Regions from separate parts of the Streptomyces sp. NPDC057137 genome, predicted to be linked through region 2. Evidence: riboswitches for the same ligand, from Rfam matches in the RefSeq annotation. Region 2 holds a riboswitch; each other region holds the start of a gene.
The links. Region 2 has a riboswitch for thiamine pyrophosphate ahead of thiC (phosphomethylpyrimidine synthase ThiC). Riboswitches for the same ligand answer to the same signal wherever they lie in the genome.
Positions count from the first base shown of each region.

Region 1: it holds a riboswitch for thiamine pyrophosphate, as region 2 does, so the genes downstream of both, thiO (glycine oxidase ThiO) here and thiC (phosphomethylpyrimidine synthase ThiC) in region 2, are expected to answer to the same signal.
Region 3: it holds a riboswitch for thiamine pyrophosphate, as region 2 does, so the genes downstream of both, ACFT9I_RS17195 (thiamine ABC transporter substrate binding subunit) here and thiC (phosphomethylpyrimidine synthase ThiC) in region 2, are expected to answer to the same signal.

Region 1 is NZ_JBHUUW010000106.1:4,872-12,721, reverse strand. It holds gene ACFT9I_RS38530 (Rv2175c family DNA-binding protein) at 1-278, opposite strand, end outside; gene ACFT9I_RS38525 (NAD(P)/FAD-dependent oxidoreductase) at 325-1,488, opposite strand; TPP riboswitch at 1,653-1,767, shown strand; gene thiO (glycine oxidase ThiO) at 1,764-2,969, shown strand; gene thiS (sulfur carrier protein ThiS) at 2,966-3,202, shown strand; gene ACFT9I_RS38510 (thiazole synthase) at 3,208-4,002, shown strand; gene ACFT9I_RS38505 (PASTA domain-containing protein) at 4,134-6,332, shown strand; gene ACFT9I_RS38500 (deoxyribonuclease IV) at 6,336-7,217, shown strand; gene ACFT9I_RS38495 (sulfite oxidase-like oxidoreductase) at 7,240-7,850, opposite strand, start outside.
Region 2 is NZ_JBHUUW010000007.1:170,836-178,685, reverse strand. It holds gene ACFT9I_RS09065 (acyl carrier protein) at 1-70, opposite strand, end outside; gene ACFT9I_RS09060 (PaaI family thioesterase) at 77-598, opposite strand; gene ACFT9I_RS09055 (ferritin-like domain-containing protein) at 639-1,898, opposite strand; gene ACFT9I_RS09050 (MFS transporter) at 1,923-3,380, opposite strand; gene thiC (phosphomethylpyrimidine synthase ThiC) at 3,635-5,413, opposite strand; TPP riboswitch at 5,407-5,549, opposite strand; gene ACFT9I_RS09040 (YibE/F family protein) at 5,621-7,039, shown strand; gene ACFT9I_RS09035 (SsgA family sporulation/cell division regulator) at 7,079-7,513, opposite strand; gene ACFT9I_RS09030 (IclR family transcriptional regulator) at 7,666-7,850, opposite strand, start outside.
Region 3 is NZ_JBHUUW010000018.1:28,990-36,839, forward strand. It holds gene rpsB (30S ribosomal protein S2) at 1-572, shown strand, start outside; gene tsf (translation elongation factor Ts) at 660-1,520, shown strand; gene pyrH (UMP kinase) at 1,720-2,499, shown strand; gene frr (ribosome recycling factor) at 2,629-3,186, shown strand; gene ACFT9I_RS17185 (phosphatidate cytidylyltransferase) at 3,186-4,256, shown strand; gene rlmN (23S rRNA (adenine(2503)-C(2))-methyltransferase RlmN) at 4,432-5,544, shown strand; TPP riboswitch at 5,600-5,724, shown strand; gene ACFT9I_RS17195 (thiamine ABC transporter substrate binding subunit) at 5,804-6,898, shown strand; gene ACFT9I_RS17200 (ABC transporter permease) at 7,039-7,850, shown strand, end outside.

The sequences.
Region 1 (7,850 bases), on a different contig from region 2:
TCGGGAGTGAAGAGCCACTCGAGCATCTCTTCGTCGGTGAAGCTGTCGTCCCTCAGGAGCGTCAGGGTCCCCGCGAGGCCCTTGACCACCTTGTCGCCGTCGATGAAGGCGGCCGGCACCTGGAGCGCGCGGTTCTCACCGCGGCGCACGGCGATCAGCGTGCCTTCCTTGACGAGCTGGCGTACACGCGTCACCTCGATATCGAGCATTTCGGCGATATCGGGCAGGTGGAGCCAGGCAGGGACGAGAGCATCGATCTTTGCGTCAATCTCAGTCACAGGACAAGCCTGCCATCCCGGACTGACAGTCGGAAGCCGAGCCGGGTCAGAGGGCCGTCAGTTTGAGCGGTACGGCGGGGTCGGCGGCACGCTCCGTGTCGATCCGGGCGCCCGACGCGACGAGCTTGCGGCCCTGCGCCAGATCGCGCGGCCTGCCGACGGCCAGCAGCGCCACCAGCGCCCCGTCACGCAGCCAGAGGACCGACCAGGCGGCGCTCGCCGGGTCGCCGCGCCACAGCAGGGTGTCGGCCCGCGCGTGATGGCCCGCGTACTGCACGAAGCGGCCGAACTGCTCGGACCAGAAGTACGGGACCGGGTCGTACGGCTCGTGCGACTCCCCGACGATGTCGGCGGCGACCGTACGTGGCCCCTGGAGCGCGTTGTCCCAGTGGTGCACCATCAGCCGCTCGCCGTAGCGGGCCGAGGGGAACGAGGCACAGTCCCCGACCGCGTACACGCCGGGCTGTGAGGCGCGCAGCCGGTCGTCGGCCGTGACGGCGCCCTCGGGGCCCGTCACGATGCCGGAGCCCGCCAGCCAGGCCGTGGCGGGTCTGGCGCCGATGCCCACGACCACCGCGTCCGCCGCCAGCTCGCGGCCGTCGGCGAGGACCACCGTGCCGGGTTCCACGGCTGCCACGCGCGCGTGGGTGAGGAGTTCGGCGCCGCTCTCCGCGTACCAGTGCGCCATCGGAGTGGCGACCTCGGCGGGCAGGGCGCCGGCGAGGGGACGGCCCGCGGCCTCGACGACGGTCACCGCGCAGTCGGCCTCCCTGGCCGCGGTGGTGAACTCGGCGCCGATCCAGCCCGCGCCGACCACGACGATGTGCCGCCCGCGGTCCAGGACGGGGCGCAGCCGCGCCGCGTCGTCCAGGGTGCGCAGCAGATGGACACCGGGCACGCCCTCGGCGCCCGGCAGTGTGATCGGCTCGGCGCCGGTGGCGATGACGAGCACGTCGTACGGAACCGGCCCCGCCTCCGTGTCCAACTCCCGGTCCCCGGGACGCACACCGGTCACTTCGAGACCCAGCCGCAGTTCCACGGAGAGCGCTTCGAAGTCCACGTCGAAGGCCGAACTCTCCGCCGTCCCCAGGAGGACGGCCTTCGAGAGCGGGGGCCGGTCGTAGGGCTGGTGCCGCTCGGCGCCGATGAGGGTGACGGGGCCGTCGTGGCCCAGTTCGCGCAGTGCCACGGCGGTCTGCACACCCGCCATACCCGCGCCGACGACGACGGTGCGCCGCTCGTCCGTCTGCTTCCGCTGCTCGCTCACCCGATCACCTTAAGGACCCGGCCGGGACGACGACTCCCTTACAGGGCGCGGGGACAGGGGGTTACGCTGACTCCCGAAGCACTTATCGGCAGTAGCGAACAAGAGACTTCACACCTCGCGGGAGCCCGCACGCAGCGGGCTGAGAGGGAGGCTGACACGGCCTCCGACCGTACGAACCTGATCCGGGTCATGCCGGCGAAGGGAGGAGCTGGACGCCCATGCGGTCATCTCATACCGACGTCCTCGTCGTCGGGGGCGGGATCATCGGCCTCGTCACCGCCTGGCGGGCGGCGCAGCGCGGACTCGGCGTCACCGTCGTCGATCCGGAGCCGGGCGGCGGCGCCGCGCAGGTCGCCGCCGGAATGCTCGCCGCCGTCAGCGAACTCGACCACGGCGAACAGACCCTGCTGGGGCTGAACATCGCCTCCGCGGGGCTCTACCCCGACTTCGTCGCCGAGTTGGAGTCGGTCTCCGGCCAGGACACCGGCTACCGCGTCTGCGGCACGCTCGCGGTCGCCCTCGACACCGACGACCGGGCGCAGCTGCGTGAACTCCATGCCCTCCAAAGGAGGTCGGGTCTGGAGTCGGAGTGGCTCACCGGCCGCGAGTGCCGGCGGCTGGAGCCGATGCTCGCCCCGGGGGTGCGCGGGGGTCTGCGGGTCGACGGCGACCATCAGATCGACCCGCGCCGGCTCGCGGCCGCCCTGGTGACGGCCTGTGAGCGGGCGGGGGTGGTCTTCCACCGGGCCTGGGCCGAGCGTCTGCGGGTGGTCCGGGACCGGGCCGCCGGGGTCGCCGTCGGCGGCGGCGCCGAACTCGGCGCCGACCAGGTCGTCATCGCCGGGGGCAGCCTCAGCGGGCAGCTCGCGGGCGTGCCGGACGACGTCCTGCCACCGGTACGCCCCGTGAAGGGCCAGGTTCTGCGGCTGACGGTGCCACGCCCGTACGCGCCGTTCCTGTCCAGGACGCTGCGGGCCGAGGTCCGCGGCAGCCACATCTATCTGGTGCCGCGCGAGAACGGCGAGCTGGTCGTGGGCGCCACGAGCGAGGAACTCGGCTGGGACACGACGGTGACGGCGGGCGGGGTGTACGAACTGCTGCGCGACGCCCACGAACTCCTTCCCGGCATCACCGAACTGCCGCTCACCGAGACCCGTGCCGGGCTGCGGCCGACCTCGCCGGACAACGCCCCGCTGCTCGGGCCGACCGCCCTGCCGGGGCTTCATCTGGCGACCGGGCACCACCGCAACGGGGTGCTTCTGACGCCCGTCACCGGTCAGGTGATGGCGACCGTGCTCACGACGGGCGAACTGCCCGACGACGCGCGGCCCTTCACACCGGGCCGCTTCTCCCCCGGCTTCGCGCCCGGCTCCTCGCCGGGCTTCTCCCCCGCCGTCTCCGTAGGTCAGGAGCAGCACGCATGACCGACACCACGCATTCGTCCGCGCGGGGATCCGTGACCGTCTCGGTGAACGGTGAGGCCCGGGTCCTCGCCGGCCCCGTCACCCTCGACGTCCTCGTCGCGACCCTCACGCCCGCCCCGTCGGGCGTCGCCGCCGCGCTCAACGAGACCGTCGTCCCGCGCGGGCGCTGGTCGGCCACCACCCTGTCCGACGGCGACCGCGTCGAAGTCCTCACCGCCGTCCAAGGAGGCTGAGCCCGATGTCCGACGACCGGCTCGTCATCGGCGACTCCGTCCTCGACTCCCGCCTCATCATGGGTACGGGCGGCGCGCCCAGCCTCGACGTACTGGAACGGTCCCTGATCGCGTCGGGCACCGAACTCACCACCGTCGCCATGCGCCGGCTGGACCCCACCGTGCACGGCTCCGTCCTGTCCGTGCTCGACCGGCTGGGCATCCGGGTCCTGCCGAACACGGCGGGCTGCTTCACCGCGGGCGAGGCTGTCCTCACCGCCCGTCTCGCGCGGGAGGCGCTGGGCACCGACTGGATCAAGCTCGAAGTGGTGGCCGACGAACGGACGTTGCTGCCGGACCCGATCGAACTGCTCGACGCCGCCGAGACGTTGGTGGACGACGGCTTCACCGTCCTGCCGTACACGAACGACGATCCGGTGCTCGCCAGGAAGCTGGAGGACGTGGGCTGCGCGGCGATCATGCCGCTCGGCTCCCCGATCGGGTCGGGTCTGGGCATCCGTAACCCGCACAACTTCCAGCTGATCACCGAGCACGCGCGCGTGCCGGTCATCCTGGACGCCGGGGCCGGTACGGCGTCGGACGCCGCGCTCGCCATGGAGCTGGGCTGCGCGGCCGTCATGCTGGCGTCGGCGGTCACCCGCGCGCAGGAGCCCGTCCTGATGGCCGAGGCGATGCGGCACGCGGTCGAGGCGGGCCGGCTGGCCCACCGCGCGGGCCGCATCCCGCGCCGGCACTTCGCCGAAGCCTCGTCTCCTACGGAGGGGCTGGCGCGGCTGGACCCGGAGCGGCCGGCGTTCTGACGGCGGTCTCAGGGGGCCGGCGGCCGTTTGCCGCGATGTGGTGTGCGTGCTGTCACAAGACGGCCCCAGTGGCGTGTCAGGCCTGACCCGGGGCTGCGGGAGTGTCGGTGGCGGCTCGTAGACTCGGCCGGGTGGATACGACGCTCAAGGACCCTCTCGTCGGGCAAGTGCTCGACGGCCGTTACCGCGTCGACGCGCGCATCGCCGTCGGCGGCATGGCGACGGTCTACCGGGCCGTCGACACCCGGCTGGACCGGGTCCTGGCCCTGAAGGTGATGCACCCGGCCCTGGCGACCGACGCCGTCTTCGTGGAGCGCTTCATCCGCGAGGCCAAGTCCGTGGCGCGGCTGGCGCATCCGAACGTGGTCGGGGTCTTCGACCAGGGCGCCGAGGGCGCGTACGTCTATCTGGCGATGGAGTACGTCGAGGGCTGCACGCTGCGGGACGTCCTGCGCGAGCGGGGCGCTCTCCAGCCGCGTGCCGCGCTCGACATCCTGGAGCCGATGCTGGCCGCGCTGGGCGCGGCCCACCGGGCCGGTTTCATCCACCGGGACATCAAGCCGGAGAACGTGCTGATAGGGGACGACGGCCGGGTGAAGGTCGCCGACTTCGGTCTCGTACGGGCCGTCGGCTCGGTCACGAACACCACGGGCACGATCCTCGGCACGGTCTCGTATCTGGCACCGGAGCAGATCGAGTACGGCACGTCCGACACCCGCGTCGACGTGTACGCGTGCGGTGTCGTCCTGCACGAGATGCTGACCGGCGCCAAGCCGCACGGCGGCGACACCCCCGCGCAGGTGCTCTACCTCCATCTGAACGAAGACGTGCCCGCGCCGTCCGCCGCGGTGCCCGGGATGGCGATCGACCTGGACGAGCTGGTCGCGGCGGCCACCGCCCGCAATCCGGAGATCCGCCCCGAGGACGCGGTGGCGCTCCTCGCGCTGACCCGTCGGACGCGCGCGGCGCTCGACGACGCGCAGCTGGACGCGGTGCCGCCGCAGGCCACGACGGCCTCGACGAGGACCGCGCCGGCCGACGCCGGGCCGCAGGACCGCGCTCCCGGCACGAACGGCGCGGGAGCCTCCGGCGGCACGGGCGTCGGCACCGCGTCGGAGCCGTCCCAGGACAGCCACGGCGGCACCGCCGACAGCGGGGCCGGGCGCTCCCGTAACGCCTCTCTCGCCTCCGTCGCCTCGCACGACGCCTCCGACAGCGCTTCCGCCAGCAGTCTCGGCGACGGCTCCGACGACCGTACGAGCGTGATTCCGCGCCGCGTCCGCCCCCACGCGGCGTCCGACGGGTCCGATACGCCCGGCTCGTCGGCCGCCTCCTCGGGAGACGGCGTCCGCCGCACCAGCCGGCTCACGATGCCGCCGCCGGGACCGCCCGCGCCGCCCCATCAGCCGCCGGCGCGCCGCCGCGGCGGGCGCGGCGGCCACCGACCCCGCAGAGGCGTTCTCACGATCGTGGTGGCCGCGCTGCTGGTGCTCGGTGTGGGCGTCGGTGTCTGGTACATCAACTCGGGGCAGTTCACCCGCGTCCCCTCGCTCCTCGGGCAGACCGAGCAGGTCGCGAAGAAGCGCCTGGGCGACGCCGGCCTGGACGCGAAGGTGGGACACGACTTCAGCGAGACGTTCGAGCGCGGCACGGTCATGCGCACCGACCCCGAGCCCCGCTCGCGGATACGGGGCAACGGTTCGGTGACCCTCGTCATCTCACGCGGCCCGGAGATCGTGCGGGTCCCCGACCTGGCCGGTAAGTCGCTGGCCGACGCCAAGGACGCCCTGAGGAAGGCCGGCCTCGCGCCCGGGGTCATCACCCGGTCCTTCGACGAGGAGACCGACCAGGGCGCCGTCATCCGCTCCCAGCCGAAGGCGGGCACGGAGCTGCGGCCCGACGCCGGAGTGGCGCTGGTCGTCAGCAAGGGCAGGCCGGTCCACATGCCTGACGTGACCGGTCAGTCCGAGGAGGAGGCGACCGCCTCGCTCGAGGACGCGGGACTCGACGTGAAGATCGCGGCCGAGCGGGTCAACTCCCCGGAGGACGCCGGAGCGGTGGCCGAACAGTCGGCGAAGGAGGGCAGCAAGCTCGCCCGGGGCGACACCGTCACGCTGACCATCTCCAAGGGCCCGCGGATGATCGCCGTCCCGGACGTCACGGGGAAGTCGATAGACGACGCCAGGACCCAGCTGACGGAGGCGGGCTTCGAGGTGGAGGTCGACCGGAGCTTCCCGTTCCTGGACGACACCGTGTCGAAGCAGTCCGTCGACGGCGGCGAGAAGGCCGCCGAGGGCAGCACCATCACCATCACGACCAAGGGAATCTGAGGCTTGACGCTCCCCGACCGCCCGCGCAATCCCGTCGGCGGCCATGTTCCGGTGGCGGGCGGCCTCGCCCGGGTGGGGCTGGCCTGGGCGCGTGACATCGGCGCCGAGACCGTCCAGGTCTTCGTCGCCAATCCACGTGGCTGGGCGACACCCGCCGGGAATCCGGCGCAGGACGAGCAGTTCCGTACGGAGTGCGCCGCCGAGGGGCTGTCGGCGTACATCCACGCCCCGTATCTGATCAACTTCGGCTCCCACACACCGGAGACGGCCGAGCGGTCCGTGGACTCGCTGCGGCACAGTCTCCGCCGGGGCCGGGAGATCGGCGCCCCGGGTGTCGTCGTGCACACCGGTTCGGCGACCGGCGGGCGGCCGCGCGAGGTGGCGCTGGCGCAGGTACGGGAGCGGATGCTGCCGCTCCTCGACGAGCTGACGCACGACGACGACCCGTATCTGCTGCTGGAGTCGACCGCGGGCCAGGGCTCCTCGCTCTGCTCGCTCGCCGAGGACTTCGGTCCGTACTTCGACGCGCTGGACTCGCATCCCAAGCTCGGCATCTGCCTGGACACGTGCCACATCTTCGCGGCGGGCCACGATCTGGCCGCACCCGGCGGGACGCACCGGACGCTGGACAAGCTGGTGGGGACGGTGGGTCCGGGGAGGCTGAGGCTGATCCACGCCAACGACTCCAAGGACGTGTCGGGCGCCCGTAAGGACCGGCATGTGAACGTCGGCGCGGGTCATATCGGCGAGGCGCCGTTCCGGGCGCTGTTCTCGCATCCGGCGACCGAGGGGGTGCCGCTGGTGATCGAGACGCCCGGTGGCAAGGAGGGGCACGCGGCGGATGTGGCCCTGCTGAAGAAGCTGCGCGAGGACGGACGGGCCTGAGACCGGCCGAGACAGGGGCGGACTACAGCTCCGGGCCGTCTCCGGGCCCTTCCTGGTACGAGTAGCGCTGCTCGCCCCAGGGGTCGCCGATGTTGTGATAGCCGCGCTCCTCCCAGAAGCCGCGGCGGTCGGCGGTCATGTATTCCACGCCCCGGACCCATTTCGGGCCCTTCCACGCGTACAGATGTGGCACGACGAGCCGCAGCGGAAATCCATGTTCGGCGGTGAGGAGTTCGCCGCCTTTGTGCGTGGCGAAGATGGACCGTTCCGATGTGAAGTCGTCCAGCCGGATATTGGCGCTGTATCCGTACTCGGCCCAGACCATGACATGGGTGACGCTCGGCGCCGGCGGAGCCAGTTCCAGGAGCGTACGGGCGAGTACGCCGCCCCATTCGGCCCCGAGCATGCTGAATTTTGTCACGCAATGCAGATCGGCGACGACTGTCGAGAACGGCAGCGCCGAGAACTCCTCGTGATTCCAGCAGCGCTTGTCGCCGTCGGCCGTGGCGCCGAAGACCCGGAACTCCCAGCGGTCCGGCTTGAACTTGGGCACCGGCCCGTAATGGGTGACCGGCCAGCCCCGTTGGAGCCGCTGCCCCGGTGGGAGCCCGGACTGCGCCGACTCCCGCTCTT
Region 2 (7,850 bases):
CCGCGGTGTCGGTGGTGACCGCGCTGTCAGCGGTGGTGTCGGTGGTGACTGCGGTGTCGGTGGTGTCCATGTGTGGTCAATCCCCCTGTGTGGTGGTCCTGTTGGAGGCCCGGAGCGCGTCGACGAGTCCGGTCGGCAGTCGTGTGCCGTACGTGCCGAGCACTTCGTCCGTGAGCAGGTGGAACGTGCCGTCGGCGGCGGCCACGAGATCGCCGCCCGGCAGCCGGATCTCCCCGGAGGCACGTACCGACAGCGCGTCGCGCTTGGTGATCTCGGCGTGCGCCGTGTACTCGGCGCCGGTCTCCATGGGCCTGCCGTAGCGGATGCGCAGGCCGGTGGTGAAGGCGGAGATCCGGTCGGACCGGTACACGGCCTGGGCCAGCGTCTCGTCCAGGATCGCGGCCACGATCCCCCCGTGGATGACACCGGGGAACGACTCGTAGTCGGCGCCGAGCTTGATCCGGGTGCCGAATCCGTTGCCTTCCTCCTCGAAGACCAGCCGCAGTCCGATGGGATTGTGCGGGGCGCAGCCGAAGCAGTTGGCCGTCTCGGCCGCCGCCTCGCCGGCACTGTCTGTGGTGAACGCTGACTCGGGCAAACCCCGCTCCTCAGGTCGTGACTGTCGCTGTCGGCGCCGGTCAGATGAGCGAGCGGAGCTTGCGCTTGACGTCCTTCGACGACTCGATCGAGTCGTCCTCGACCAGCCGTCGCACCATCGACAGCACCTTGCCGTCGGCCGCGTCGGTGGCGCCCGCCTGGATCGTCTCGATACGCCGGACGCCCTTCGCGGACGTCGAGTGCGGGTAGAAGTGCCCGGCCGGGTGCTTGAGTCCGTCGCTGCGGTCGGCCAGCCAGACGTACGCCATCTTGAGCGCGGCGATCTGGCTCTCCCGGTTGCCGTCGCACAGCTCCTGCGTGAAGACGTAGAACGCGCGGGCGTGCCGGGACTCGTCACGGCCGAGGAGCTTCCAGATGCCCCGGACCACGGGCTCCTTGGTCTCGGCGGCGAGCGCGCGATAGAGCTCGGCGGCGCGTGCCTCGGAGATGATGTTCATCATCAGGGTGCCGACGCGGGTGTCGCCCATCGGGTACGGCTCGCGCTTGTACAGCGCGTGCTTGGAGCGGACCTTGACGCCCAGCTTCTCCAGGCAGCGCGCCTGTACGAGCGAGTGCCGCGCCTCCTCGGCGCCCCAGCTGAGCGCCCAGGACGAGAAGCTGGTCTCGCCCTCCCACTCGCGCAGGAAGTTGTGCGCGCCCGGCAGGGTGCCGAATTCGATGATCGCCGCCTCGGTGAGGAAGTCGACCTCCTCGGCGCTCATCAGCTCGGGGTTGAGCTTGTCGAGTTCCAGCTCACGCCAGTCCCAGCGGGTGGTCTCGAACCAGTCGAAGATCTTGTTCCACGTCATGTCGAGGTAGAAGTCGGTGTAGAGCGGGTCGAGGATCAGCGAGCCGTGGGCCCGCATGCCTATCTCCACGGTGTCGGCGAATCCGAACCCGTCGAAGGAGGCCGGGGCGATGATGTCCTCGACGTCGTGCACCTCGGCCCAGCCGGGTACTTGGCCGCCGGCGCCTTCGCCGACCACGTACACCCGGGTCTTGGCGAAGCCGCGCATGCCGCGCAGGCTCCGGACCGCCGCCGGTGCCGAGGAGCCGCTGCCGCCGATGAAGGCGACGGCCACGTCGGTGCCCGGTTCGAGGTCGTTCAGATAGCGCTCGAAGGTGTCGGGGGTGGCCCGGTCGAGGCCGATCTCGCCGAAGCGGGCGAGGGAGAGCTGCGGGCCGAGGGCGAGCGCGGGCAGACAGTCGACGAAGACGACGCGCGTCTTGCTCGTACTCACGAGGCCGTCGGTGCCCAGGACGCCGTTGGCGCCCGTGCCGAGATTGATGCTGGTACTCATGACGTTTCCTCTCGAAGGAGATGGTTACGTGCTCGCCGGCGCCCGGGAGCCACGGGCGGCAGGACGCGAGGTCATGCCGAACGCGGTCGCGGCGCCGAGCATCATGAAGATTCCGATCGCGATCCAGGCGTGGACGAACGCCTCATGGGTCGCGTCGTAGGTGAGCGGAGTGCCGAGGATCGCGACCAGCAGGCTGATTCCCAGCACGCTGCCGATCTGCCGGCTCATGTTGACCACCGCGCTGCCCGTGGAGAACCGGGCGGCCGGCAGGTCGGTCGTCGCGGTCGCGAGGATCGTGGGGAGCGCGAGGCCCACCCCGACGCCGCCCACCAGCCAGCCGGGCAGCAACTCGCTCGCGTAGTGCGGGCTCTGATCGATGCTCACCGCCATCAGCACCACTCCGGCGGTGCACAGCAGACAGCCGATGGCGACCATCCGGCCCGCCGGGACGCGTGCCGCCAGCTTCGCGGCGACGATCGCGGCCAGCGGGACCATCAGCGGGCCCGGGGCGATCCCGAGTCCCGTACGCAGCGCGGAGTACTGCCACACCTGCTGCATCCACAGGATCGCGGTGAGCAGGTTCGCGGCGAACGCCGCGCTGAAGGCGATCGCCGTCACGTTGGACCAGACGAAGGCCCGTACCCGGAGCAGCGCCGGTTCGATCACCGGGGAGGCGTGGCGCAGCGACCGGAACCAGAACACCGCGGTCCCGAGGACCGCGCCGGCCAGCACGGCGGACGTCCGGACCGCGGACCAGTCGTTGATCTTCACCAGGCCGAGTGCCAGCAGCCCGATCGAACCCGTCAGCAGGGCGGCTCCCGGCAGATCGGGCAGCCGGGTCACCGTCGCCTCCTTGGAGTCGGGGACGATACGTACGGCCACGACCAGGGCGAGGACGCCGATGGGGATGTTCACCAGGAAGATCCACCGCCATGACGCGCTGACGAGCAGCCCGCCGAAGACCGGCCCGGCCGCCGCCGCGAGCGCCGCGCTCGCCGACCAGATCCGTACGGCGCCGGCCCGCCGGTCCGGCGGGAAGGCCGAGAGCAGCAGACCGAGGCTGGCGGGGGTCAGCGCCGCGGCGCCGACCGCCTGGAGCACCCGGAAGGCGACCAGCTGCCACAGCGACGTCGAGACGGCGCAGGCGGCGGACGCCAGGGTGAAGAGGGCTACGCCGAGAAGGAATCCGGCCTTGCGGCCGTAGCGGTCGGACAGCCGTCCCAGGGGCACCAGGAGTGCGGCGAAGACGATCGCGTAGGCGTTGAGGACCCAGGAGAGGTCCGCGAGCGACGCGCCGTCGAACTCACGGCCGATGGCGTCGAAGCCGACGTTCACGATGAAGAGATCGAGCCCGGCCATGAAGGCGGCCAACGACAGGATCCCGAGCAGCAGTCCGGAGTGCGGCGGCGCCGGTGACGGCGGTGCCGATGCCGATGGGATGGGGGCGGGCGTTGGTTGTCCGGTGCCGGCTTCTGTGGCCAATGCGGTCAATCCCTCGGGACGGTGGGAATGTCGGTGGAGCGCTCTGCCGCCTGCCGTCTACGGGACTCATCCGATACGTATCCCATGTCCCGGTACAAGGGATTCCGGCCCGTCCCCACCTTTCACGGCCCCAACCACCACTTTGGTGGGAGTCCCGACTACGACCTACGGAGCACGGCACGGCACGAGCACGGCACGACGAAGGCCCCCGACCGGGACCGGTCGGGGGCCTCTCCGCCATGCGATACGTCCGGTCAGTCCGCCAGCGGCAGATAGACCCGGTTGCCGCTCGCCGCGAACTCCTTCGACTTGGCCGCCATGCCCGCCTCGATCTCGTCCTGCGAACCGCCGTGGTCACGCCGGATGTCGTGCGAGATCTTCATCGAACAGAATTTCGGCCCGCACATCGAGCAGAAGTGCGCGGTCTTCGCCGGCTCGGCGGGCAGTGTCTCGTCGTGGAACTCCCGCGCCGTGTCCGGGTCGAGCGCCAGATTGAACTGGTCCTCCCAGCGGAACTCGAACCGCGCGTCCGACAGCGCGTCGTCCCACTCCTGTGCCCCCGGATGCCCCTTGGCCAGATCCGCCGCGTGCGCCGCGATCTTGTACGTGATGACGCCGGTCTTCACGTCGTCGCGGTTCGGCAGGCCCAGGTGCTCCTTGGGGGTCACGTAGCAGAGCATCGCCGTGCCCCACCAGGCGATCATCGCGGCGCCGATGCCGGAGGTGATGTGGTCGTACGCCGGGGCGACGTCCGTCGTCAGCGGGCCGAGCGTGTAGAACGGCGCCTCCTCGCAGATCTCCTGCTGGAGGTCGATGTTCTCCTTGATCTTGTGCATCGGGACATGGCCGGGGCCCTCGATCATGGTCTGCACGTTGTGCCGCTTGGCGATGGTGTTCAGCTCGCCCAGCGTCCGCAGCTCGGCGAACTGCGCCTCGTCGTTGGCGTCGGCGATCGAGCCGGGGCGCAGGCCGTCACCGAGGGAGTACGTCACGTCGTACGCCGCGAGGATGTCGCACAGCTCCTCGAAGTTCTCGTACAGGAACGACTCCCGGTGGTGCGCCAGGCACCACGCCGCCATGATCGAGCCGCCGCGCGAGACGATGCCGGTCTTGCGGCGGGCCGTCAGCGGCACGTAGCGCAGCAGCACGCCCGCGTGGACGGTCATGTAGTCGACGCCCTGCTCGGCCTGTTCGACGACGGTGTCCTTGTAGATCTCCCAGGTCAGCTCCTCGGCCTTGCCGTCGACCTTCTCCAGCGCCTGGTAGAGCGGCACGGTGCCGATGGGGACGGGGGAGTTGCGCAGCACCCACTCGCGGGTGGTGTGGATGTTGCGGCCGGTGGAGAGGTCCATGACCGTGTCGGCGCCCCACTTGGTGGCCCAGGTCATCTTGTCCACCTCCTCCTCGATGGAGGAAGTGACCGCGGAGTTGCCGATGTTGGCGTTGACCTTCACCAGGAACCGCTTGCCGATGATCATCGGCTCGATCTCGGGGTGGTTGACGTTGGCGGGCAGCACGGCGCGGCCGGCCGCGATCTCCTCGCGTACGACCTCGGGCGCCACGTTCTCCCGGATGGCGACGTACTCCATCTCCGGAGTGATGTCGCCCCGCCGGGCGTACGCGAGTTGGGTCACCGCCTGCCCGTCGCGGCCCCGGCGCGGCTGGCGCGGGCGGCCGGGGAAGACGGCGTCGAGGCCCCGTAGATCAGTCGCTCCGCTCCGGAGGAGGCCGCCGCGGGGCGAGGTGTGCTTGAGGCCGTCGTCCTCGGGGCGGACGGGGCGGCCCGCGTACTCCTCGGTGTCGCCGCGGCCGATGATCCAGTTCTCCCGGAGCGGTGCGAGCCCGCGCCGTACGTCGGTTTCGACGGTGGGGTCGGTGTACGGCCCCGACGTGTCGTACAGCGTTACGTCGTTGCCGTTGGTGAGATGCACCTGACGGACCGGCACCCGGAGGTCGGGGCGTGAACCTTCCACGTACCCCTTGTGCCAGCCGATGGATCGCGCGGCAGACGTGTGTGTGTCCTGAACGGTCATGGAGACCTACTCCCTACGCCGGCATTACCCGGTAACAGGTTCGGCGGTCGACGCAGCTCAGGGATCCGGGGAAACCCCGGAACTCCACAGTCAGCGTCCTCTCAGCCCGGTGCTCCGAGCTCCCGCGTGTGTAAAGGCACCACCACGCTAACGCGATGTCGGGCGTGCTGAACAGGGGGCCTCCGTCGTTCTTGCGATGATCGGTCGGTGACCTCACCCCAGCAGACACCCGATACGCATGGCCACTCGCACAGCCACGGGCCGGCCGCGCCGGTCTCCAAGCATCTGCGCAAGGTCATCGCCGCGGTGCTGATTCCCTTCGCGACGGCCGTCGTTGTCGGACTCGTCGTGCTCTGGCCCGGTGGCGCCCCGGCGCACGAACGCACCGGTGTCGGCTTCGACCGGCAGACCGAGCAGGGCCGGGTGGTGAAGATCGAGCAGATCGACTGCAAGGACGTGAACGCCGCTCAGGTCCCGCCGACGGGCGACACGTCGACGCCGGAGGGTCGTGCGGCACAGCGCGCGCAGACCGGGGACTGTGTGAAGGCGACGGTCGAGGTGACGAGCGGCAAGGACAAGGGGCGTACGTTCGTCGAGGTCGTCCAGCCGGACGCGCCCCGGCAGTTTCACGTGAAACAGGGCGTCGTCGTCGCCTACGCGCCCGACGCGCCGCGTGATCTGCAGTACTCGGTCACGGACGTGGACCGCACGATGCCGATGGCGCTGCTGGCCGGGATCTTCGCGCTCGCGGTGATCGTGGTGGGCCGGCTGCGCGGGCTGATGGCGCTGGTCGCGCTCGTCATCTCGTTCGCCGTACTGACGCTGTTCATCCTGCCGGCGATTCTCCAGGGCTCGAATCCGCTGATCGTCGCGGTCGTCGGCGCGAGCGCCATCATGCTGATCGCGCTGTATCTGTGCCACGGTCTGACGGCCCGTACGTCGGTGGCCGTCCTCGGCACGCTGATCTCGCTGCTGCTGATCGGGCTGCTGGGCTCGCTGTTCATCGGCTGGGCGAGTCTGACGGGCAACACGGACGACAACACCGGACTGATCCACGGTCTGTATCCGGAGATCGACATGAGCGGTCTGCTGCTGGCGGGCATCATCATCGGATCGCTCGGCGTGCTCGACGATGTGACGGTCACCCAGACCTCGGCGGTGTGGGAGCTGCGTCAGGCGGATCCGACCATGGGGCCCCGCGCGCTCTACCGGGCGGGGATCCGGATCGGCCGCGACCACATCGCGTCGGTGGTCAACACGCTCGTACTGGCCTACGCGGGCGCGGCGTTGCCGCTGCTGCTGCTCTTCACGATCGCGGAGTCGAGTGTGGGGACGGTGGCCAACAGCGAGCTGGTGGCCGAGGAGATCGTACGGACCCTGGTGGGGTCGATCGGTCTGGTCGCGTCGGTGCCGGTGACCACGGCGCTGGCGGCACTGGTGGTGTCGGCGGACCGGCCGGGGGCGTCGGGGGGATCGGCGACGGAGACCGCGACGGGGGCGCCGTCGGGGGCACCCTCGGGCGGGCCGTCGGGAGCATCCTCGGGACCGCTGTCGAAGGCGTCTGTCGGGGCGCCGTTCCGGGGTCTGCGGGCGCGCGGCGGAGGTGGGCGGCGCCGTAAGGCGTAGCCCTCCAGCCCTTCGGGGGCAGGCGCCGGGGGCGGGCGCTCAGCCCGCGTTCTCCTCCGCGAGGATGCGGCCGAGCGTCTCCTCCAGGTTGGTCTCGAAGTCCCCGAGGGCCATCTCCTGGCCGAGCGGGACCAGCCGGTCCGTGCGGTCGAGGAAGGCGACCAGCGGCGGTGCGCTGACCCGGAACAGGGCGTGCTCGGTGCCGACCTGCAGTCGGATGTGGACGTCGGAGAGTTCTTCGGGCTCGGTCGGCGAGATGTACACGTCGCCGTCGCCGCTGGGTTCGTTGATGCCGTCGACCAGCAGCTCGCGGCCGAAGGCCCAGGTGACCGGGGCGTCGCCGGGCAGATGGAACGTCATTCGCACCGCGTAGGGGTCCGTCGTCTCGTAACGGAGTTCCACGGGAATTCGGAATGAGAGCTCTTCGGAGACCAGGAAACTCATCAGGACTTCGGCCTGAACCAACTCGCGCATCATGTACCCCGCAGTGGATGACGGAAAGTTACGGAGAGTAAGAAATTCAGAGTGATTTCGGGGGTTTGAGGGGTGAAACGTCCGGTATTGATGCCCCTTGATCCTCTTCTTAATCGTCCAGCACGCAGTAACAGATCACAAGGAGTGATATTTCAGATACTGATAGAGAATTCCAGCGAGCCGATCATGTTTCCGATCTCTTTGCATAGCCGTTCGACAGCGGGAAGCAGTCTTTCCTCCTGATGCAGCGGCACGGACGTCGCGAGCGCCGCGACCGTCGACCCGGCCCTGATCGGTACGGCGGCGCAGACCTGGCCGAGCACGTACTCCTGCCGCT
Region 3 (7,850 bases), on a different contig from region 2:
AGGAGCTCCTGGTCCTCTCGCGTGAGAAGGCCAAGCTGGAGAAGACCCTCGGTGGTATCCGCGAAATGCAGAAGGTGCCCAGCGCCGTCTGGATCGTCGACACCAAGAAGGAGCACATCGCCGTCGGTGAGGCGCGCAAGCTCCACATCCCGGTCGTCGCGATCCTCGACACCAACTGCGACCCCGACGAGGTCGACTACAAGATCCCGGGCAACGACGACGCGATCCGCTCCGTCACCCTGCTCACCCGCGTGATCGCCGACGCCGTCGCCGAGGGTCTCATCGCCCGCTCCGGCGCCGCCACCGGCGACTCCAAGCCGGGCGAGAAGGCCGCCGGTGAACCCCTCGCCGAGTGGGAGCGCGACCTCCTCGAAGGCGACAAGAAGGGCGACGCCGAGAAGCCCGCCGACGCCGCCGAGGCGCCTGCCGACGTCCAGACCTCCGCCGAGACGGAGAAGGTCGCCGACGCGGAGCAGGCCGAGGAGGCCGCCGCTCCGGCCGAGGCCCCCGCCGCCGAGGTCACCGAGGCTCCGGCTGCCGAGGCTCCGGCCGCGGACGCCGACAAGGCCTGACCTCAAAGGTTCGGTTGCTGACGGCGGGGGCCACGGGCCCCCGCCGTCCACCCGTAGATCTTCGACTTCCGAGAGAGATTCACAGACATGGCGAACTACACCGCCGCTGACGTCAAGAAGCTCCGCGAGCTCACCGGCGCCGGCATGATGGACTGCAAGAAGGCCTTGGTCGAGGCCGACGGCGATGTCGACAAGGCCGTCGAGGTACTTCGCGTCAAGGGCCAGAAGGGCGTCGCCAAGCGCGAGAGCCGCAGCGCGGAGAACGGCGCTGTCGTCTCCCTCGTCTCCGACGACAACACCTCCGGTGTTCTGCTGGAGCTGAAGTGCGAGACGGACTTCGTCGCCAAGGGTGACAAGTTCCTGGCCGCCGCCAACGCGCTCGCGGCGCACGTGGCCGCGACCGGCCCCGCCGACATCGACGTGCTGCGCGCCTCCGAGATCGAGCCCGGCAAGACCGTCCAGGCCTTCGTCGACGAGGCCAACGCCAACCTCGGCGAGAAGATCGTCCTGGACCGCTTCGCGCAGTTCCAGGGCGACGGCAGCTTCGTCGGCACGTACATGCACCGCACCATGCCCGACCTCCCGCCGCAGGTCGGTGTCCTGGTCGAGCTGGACAAGGGCAGCGTCGACGACGCCACGGCGGCCACGGTCGCCAAGGACGTCGCCCAGCACATCGCCGCCTTCGCGCCGAAGTACCTCACCCGTGAGGACGTTCCGGCCGACGTCGTCGAGAACGAGCGCCGCGTCGCCGAGGCCACCTCTCGCGAGGAGGGCAAGCCCGAAGCCGCGCTGCCCAAGATCGTCGAGGGTCGTGTCAACGGCTTCTTCAAGGAGGTGACCCTCCTCGACCAGCCGTTCGCGAAGGACAACAAGAAGTCCGTCAAGAAGGTCCTGGACGAGGCCGGTGTCACGCTGAAGCGCTTCGCGCGCATCCGCGTCGGCGCCTGACGTTCCGGACACCGTCCCGGGGCCGAGCACCCGGGACAGCGCAGTCGTACGCGATCGACGGTGGACCCCGCTAGGGTCTACTGCAGCCGCCGGCCGAACACGCGCCGGACGGCCGCAGATCTGACGAGGAGGCCATTGCCGCTAGGGACACAGACCCCACCGGCAATGGCCTTCTTCGTATGTGCACGAGGAGATCCCCATGAACAAGGGCGCGGACGCCACCCAGTCCACCGACGACAACAGCGACCCCGGCAAGAAGGCCGGGCGCTTCATGCTGAAACTGTCCGGTGAGGCGTTCGCCGGCGGGGGAGCGCTCGGCGTCGACCCCGACGTCGTACACGCCATCGCCCGCGAGATCGCCGCCGTCGTACGGGACGGGGCGGAGATCGCCATCGTCATCGGCGGAGGCAACTTCTTCCGCGGCGCCGAACTGCAGCAGCGCGGCATGGACCGGGCCCGCTCCGACTACATGGGCATGCTCGGTACGGTCATGAACTGCCTCGCTCTCCAGGACTTCCTGGAGAAGGAAGGCATCGACTCCCGCGTCCAGACCGCCATCACCATGGGGCAGGTCGCCGAGCCGTACATCCCGCTGCGCGCCGTACGGCACCTGGAGAAGGGCCGCGTCGTCATCTTCGGCGCCGGCATGGGGATGCCGTACTTCTCCACCGACACCACCGCCGCCCAGCGCGCCCTGGAGATCGACGCCGAAGCGCTGCTGATGGGCAAGAACGGCGTGGACGGGGTCTACGACTCCGACCCCAAGACCAACCCCGACGCGGTGAAGTTCGACGCGCTGGAGTACGGCGAGGTGATCACCCGCAACCTCAAGGTCGCCGACGCCACGGCGGTCACTCTCTGCCGCGACAACGCGCTGCCGATCCTTGTCTTCGAACTCCTCACGGAGGGCAATATCGCGCGCGCCGTCAAGGGTGAGAAGATCGGCACGCTCGTGAGCGACCGGGGCACCCGGGCCTGAACTCGGGCTGCCCCGCACGGGGATGGACAAAGCCCTGCCGGTCGGACACCGTGCAGGAAGAAGACGCGACGCAGGTTCCGCCGGCCCTGTAAGCACACCGGGCCCACTCAAGACACGCAGGAGCAAGTGGTGATCGAAGAGACCCTCCTCGAAGCAGAGGAGAAGATGGAGAAGGCCGTCCTGGTCGCCAAGGACGACTTCGCCGCGATCCGCACCGGTCGTGCGCACCCGGCGATGTTCAACAAGATCGTGGCGGACTACTACGGTGCCCTGACCCCGATCAACCAACTGGCCTCGTTCTCGGTGCCCGAGCCGCGCATGGCGGTGGTGACCCCGTTCGACAAGAGCGCGCTGCGCAACATCGAGCAGGCCATCCGCGACTCCGACCTCGGAGTGAACCCGAGCAACGACGGAAACATCATCCGGGTGGTGTTCCCCGAGCTCACGCAGGACCGCCGCAAGGAGTACATCAAGGTCGCCAAGACCAAGGCGGAGGACTCGAAGATCTCGATCCGCTCCGTGCGCCGCAAGGCCAAGGAGACGATCGACAAGCTGATCAAGGACGGCGAGGTCGGCGAGGACGAGGGGCGCCGCGCCGAGAAAGAGCTCGACGACACGACGGCGAAGTACGTCGCCCAGGTCGACGAGCTGCTCAAGCACAAGGAAGCCGAGCTGCTCGAGGTCTGATGAACGACTCTTCCTGGGGGGCCCCGCCGACCGCCGGCTACTGGGGACCGCCTGACCAGGGGGCTGCCCCGGCGGGTCCCGCATACGATGAGCTTGACGCACAGCAGACTCGGCCCATGCCCATCGTGCCCGACGTACCCGCGAGCGGCGGGGCCCAGGATGACGACCGGGGGGCTGCTCGGCCGGGCGGCCCCCTGTTCCGTGACGAAACGCCGCAGGAGCCCATGTCCGCCCCTCCGCCACCACCGCCGAAGAAGCGGGCAGGCCGCGACCTCCGCGCGGCCATAGGGGTCGGTGTGGGGCTCGGCGCGGTGATCGTGGCGTCGCTGTTCGTCGTGAAGGCCGTCTTCATCGGCGTCATAGTGGTCGCGGTCGTCGTCGGGCTGTGGGAGTTGACCTCCCGGCTCGACGAGAAGAAGGGCATCAAGGCGCCCCTCGTCCCGCTCGCGGTCGGTGGCGCCGCGATGGTCGTCGCCGGGTACGTACGGGGCGCGGAAGGCGCCTGGGTGGCCACGGCCCTCACCGCGCTCGCCGTGCTCGCCTGGCGCATGACGGAGCCGCCGGAGGGCTATCTCAAGGACGTGACGGCGGGCGTCTTCGCGACGTTCTACGTGCCCTTCCTGGCGACGTTCGTCGCGATGATGCTCACGGCGGACGACGGCGCACGGCGCGTGCTCACCTTCCTGGTGCTGACCATCGTCAGCGACACCGGTGCGTACGCGATCGGCTGGCGCTTCGGCAGCCACAAGCTGGCGCCGCGCATCAGCCCCGGCAAGACCCGCGAGGGCCTGTTCGGCGCCGTGGGATTCGCCATGGTGGCCGGCGCGCTGTGCATGCAGTTCCTCGTCGACGACGGCACCTGGTGGCAGGGCCTGCTGCTCGGTCTTGCCGTCGCGGCCAGTGCCACGCTCGGTGACCTGGGCGAGTCGATGATCAAGCGGGATCTCGGGATCAAGGACATGGGCACGCTGCTGCCCGGTCACGGCGGCATCATGGACCGCCTCGACTCGCTCCTGCCGACGGCCCCGGTGGTGTGGCTGCTGCTGGTGGTGTTCGTCGGCTCGGGCTGAGCCGTATCCGTACCGGTTACCCTGGTAAGGCCCGCCGTCCCGTACGGCGGGCCTTACTGCGCTCCGCGGTCGCGGGGCCCGTCACATGAGGTCTCCTGGCACCGGCAGTGTGCCCATGTCCCTCCCGCAGCCGGCGGGGAACACCGGCCTCGTCGTACCGAGGAGAAAACAGCTCATGGCACCGCCCAATCCCGGAGAGCTCACGTTTGTCGCGCCCCGTGGCGCCAAGAAGCCGCCGAGGCACCTCGCCGACCTCACGCCGGAGGAGCGTCGCGAGGCCGTGGCGGCGCTCGGCGAGAAGGCGTTTCGCGCCAAGCAGTTGTCGCAGCACTACTTCGCGCGGTTCGCGCACGACCCCGCCGAGTGGACGGACATTCCGGCCGCCGCGCGCGAGAAGCTCGCCACGGAGCTGCTGCCCGACCTGATGTCCGTGGTCCGGCACATCTCCTGTGACGACGACACCACCCGTAAGACGCTGTGGCGGCTGCACGACGGCACGCTCGTCGAGTCCGTCCTGATGCGCTACCCGGACCGGGTCACCATGTGCATCTCCTCGCAGGCGGGCTGCGGCATGAACTGCCCGTTCTGCGCCACGGGGCAGGCGGGTCTCGACCGCAACCTGTCCACGGCCGAGATCGTGCACCAGATCGTGGACGGTATGCGCGCGCTGCGCGACGGCGAGGTCCCCGGCGGCCCCGCCCGGCTCTCCAACATCGTCTTCATGGGCATGGGCGAACCGCTCGCCAACTACCGCCGCGTCGTCGGGTCGATCCGTCGGCTGACCGACCCGGAGCCGGACGGTCTCGGCCTCTCGCAGCGCGGCATCACCGTCTCGACGGTGGGCCTGGTGCCCGCGATGCTGCGATTCGCCGACGAGGGCTTCAAGTGCCGCCTCGCCGTCTCGCTTCACGCGCCCGACGACGAACTGCGTGACACCCTCGTGCCGGTCAACACCCGCTGGAAGGTGCGGGAGGTGCTGGACGCCGCCTGGGAGTACGCCGAGAAGTCGGGGCGCCGGATCTCCATCGAGTACGCCATGATCCGCGACATCAACGACCAGGCGTGGCGGGGCGATCTGCTGGGGCGGCTGCTCAAGGGCAAGCGGGTGCACGTCAATCTGATCCCGCTCAACCCGACGCCCGGCTCCAAGTGGACCGCTTCACGCCCCGAGGACGAGAAGGCCTTCGTCGAGGCCATCGCGTCCCACGGGGTGCCCGTGACGGTGCGCGACACCCGCGGCCAGGAGATCGACGGAGCGTGCGGTCAGCTGGCGGCGACGGAGCGCTGAGCGCGGCGAAGGGGCCCCGTCGGGGCCCATGTACGCTGGGGTTCGAACGAATTACATATTCCGACAGGGGAGCGCCACAGCGCTGAGAGTGCGGCAGAGGCTCGAGAAGAGCCTCACGGTCGCAGACCCTCTGAACCTTGCCCAGGTCATTCTGGGTAGGAAGTTCGGTCATCACTCAAGCTGTTGCGCCCTGCCCTGCTCCGGTTCGCCGGCGCGGGGCAGGGCCGCGTCTTCTCCTGGACATCCCAGGAGGAATTCAGTGCGTACCACGAAGAAGATGGCGGTCGGCGCCGTCGCCGCCGCGCTGGGGGTCTCCACGCTCGCCGCGTGCGGCGGCGGATCCGAGGACTCCACGGCGTCGGACGGCGCGAAGTCCAAGAGCGTGACGCTCGTCGCCCACGACTCGTTCGCCGCCTCGGACTCCGTACTGAAGGAGTTCACCGAGCAGACGGGCTACACCGTCAAGGTGCTCAAGAGCGGCGAGGCCGGCGAGGCGCTCAACAAGGAGATCCTCACCAAGGGTTCGCCGCAGGGCGACGTCTTCTTCGGCGTCGACAACACCCTGCTCTCCCGTGCTCTCGACAACGGTCTGTTCACGCCGTACGAGGCGAAGGGACTCGACCAGGTCCGCGCCGACGTACGGCTCGACGACGCCAAGCACCGTGTCACCCCCGTCGACACCGGCGACATCTGCGTCAACTACGACAAGAAGTACTTCACCGACAAGAAACTGGCCCCGCCGCAGTCCTTCGCCGACCTGACGAAGCCCGCCTACAAGGACCTCCTCGTCGTCGAGAACGCCGAGCAGTCCTCACCGGGCCTCGGCTTCCTCCTCGGCACCGTCGCCGCGTACGGGGACGACGGCTGGCAGGACTACTGGAAGAAGCTCAAGGCCAACGGCGTCCAGGTCGTCGACAGCTGGGAACAGGCCTACAACGAGGACTTCTCCGGCTCGGCGGGCGGCAAGAAGGCGAAGGCGGAGCGTCCGCTCGTCGTCTCGTACGCGTCGAGCCCGCCTGTCGAGGTCCTGTACGCCGACCCGCAGCCCAAGGAAGCGCCTACCGGCGTCGCCGCGGGCACCTGCTTCCGCCAGATCGAGTTCGCCGGCCTGCTCCAGGGGGCGAAGAACGAGGCGGGCGGCAAGGCCCTGCTGGACTTCCTGGTGAGCAAGACCTTCCAGGAGGACATGCCGCTCAACATGTTCGTGAACCCGGTCGTCGACGGTGCGAAGCTGCCCGCGCTCTTCACCGACCACGGCGCCGTCGTCGACAACCCGGAGACGGTGGCGCCGGAGAAGATAGCCAAGAACCGTGACGAGTGGATCCAGTCGTGGTCCTCACTCGTCGTCAAGTAGGCGCGGAGGCCGCCCGGAAGGGCGAGAGGCCCACGGGTAAGGCTGCCGCCGCCGGTCCCGTCGTCCGACGACGGGACCGGGGAGCGGGGCGCGCGGCGCGCGTCGTACGGCGCCGGGGGAGCGCCGTACGGCTCTGCCTCATGGCCGTACCCGTCGCCTTCTTCGCGGTCTTCTTCGCCTACCCCGTCGCCGCGATCGTCGGCCGCGGGCTGAAGGCGGACGGCTCCTGGCACTGGGGCAGGTTCGGCGACGTGCTGAGCCGGCCCGACATCGGGCAGGTGCTCTGGTTCACGACGTGGCAGGCTGCGGTCTCCACCGCCCTCACCCTGCTGATCGCGCTCCCCGGTGCCTACGTCTTCGCCCGCTTCCAGTTCCCCGGCAAAGAGGTGCTGCGCGCCGTCGTGACCGTGCCGTTCGTCCTGCCGACCGTCGTTGTCGGCACGGCGTTCCTCGCCCTGCTGGGGCGCGGCGGGCTGCTCGACGAACTGTGGGGCGTGCGGGCGGACACGACGGTATGGGCGATCCTCCTCGCGCATGTCTTCTTCAACTACGCGGTGGTCGTCCGCACCGTGGGGGGCCTCTGGGCCCGCCTCGACCCACGTCAGGAAGAGGCCGCGCGAGTGCTCGGCGCCGGGCGGTTCGCGGCGTGGTGGCGCGTCACGCTGCCCGCGCTCGGCCCCGCCGTAGCCGCCGCGGCGCTGATGGTCTTTCTCTTCACCTTCACTTCCTTCGGCATCGTCCAGATCCTGGGCGGTCCGGCCTACTCCACGCTGGAGGTGGAGATCTACCGGCAGACCGCGCAGCTGCTCGATCTGCCCACCGCCGCCGTTCTGACGATGGTGCAGTTCGCCGCCGTCGGCGCGGTCCTGGCGCTGCACGCCTGGACCGTACGGAGGCGGGAGACCGCCCTGAAACTGGTCGACCCCGCGCAGACGGCGCGCAGGCCGCGCGG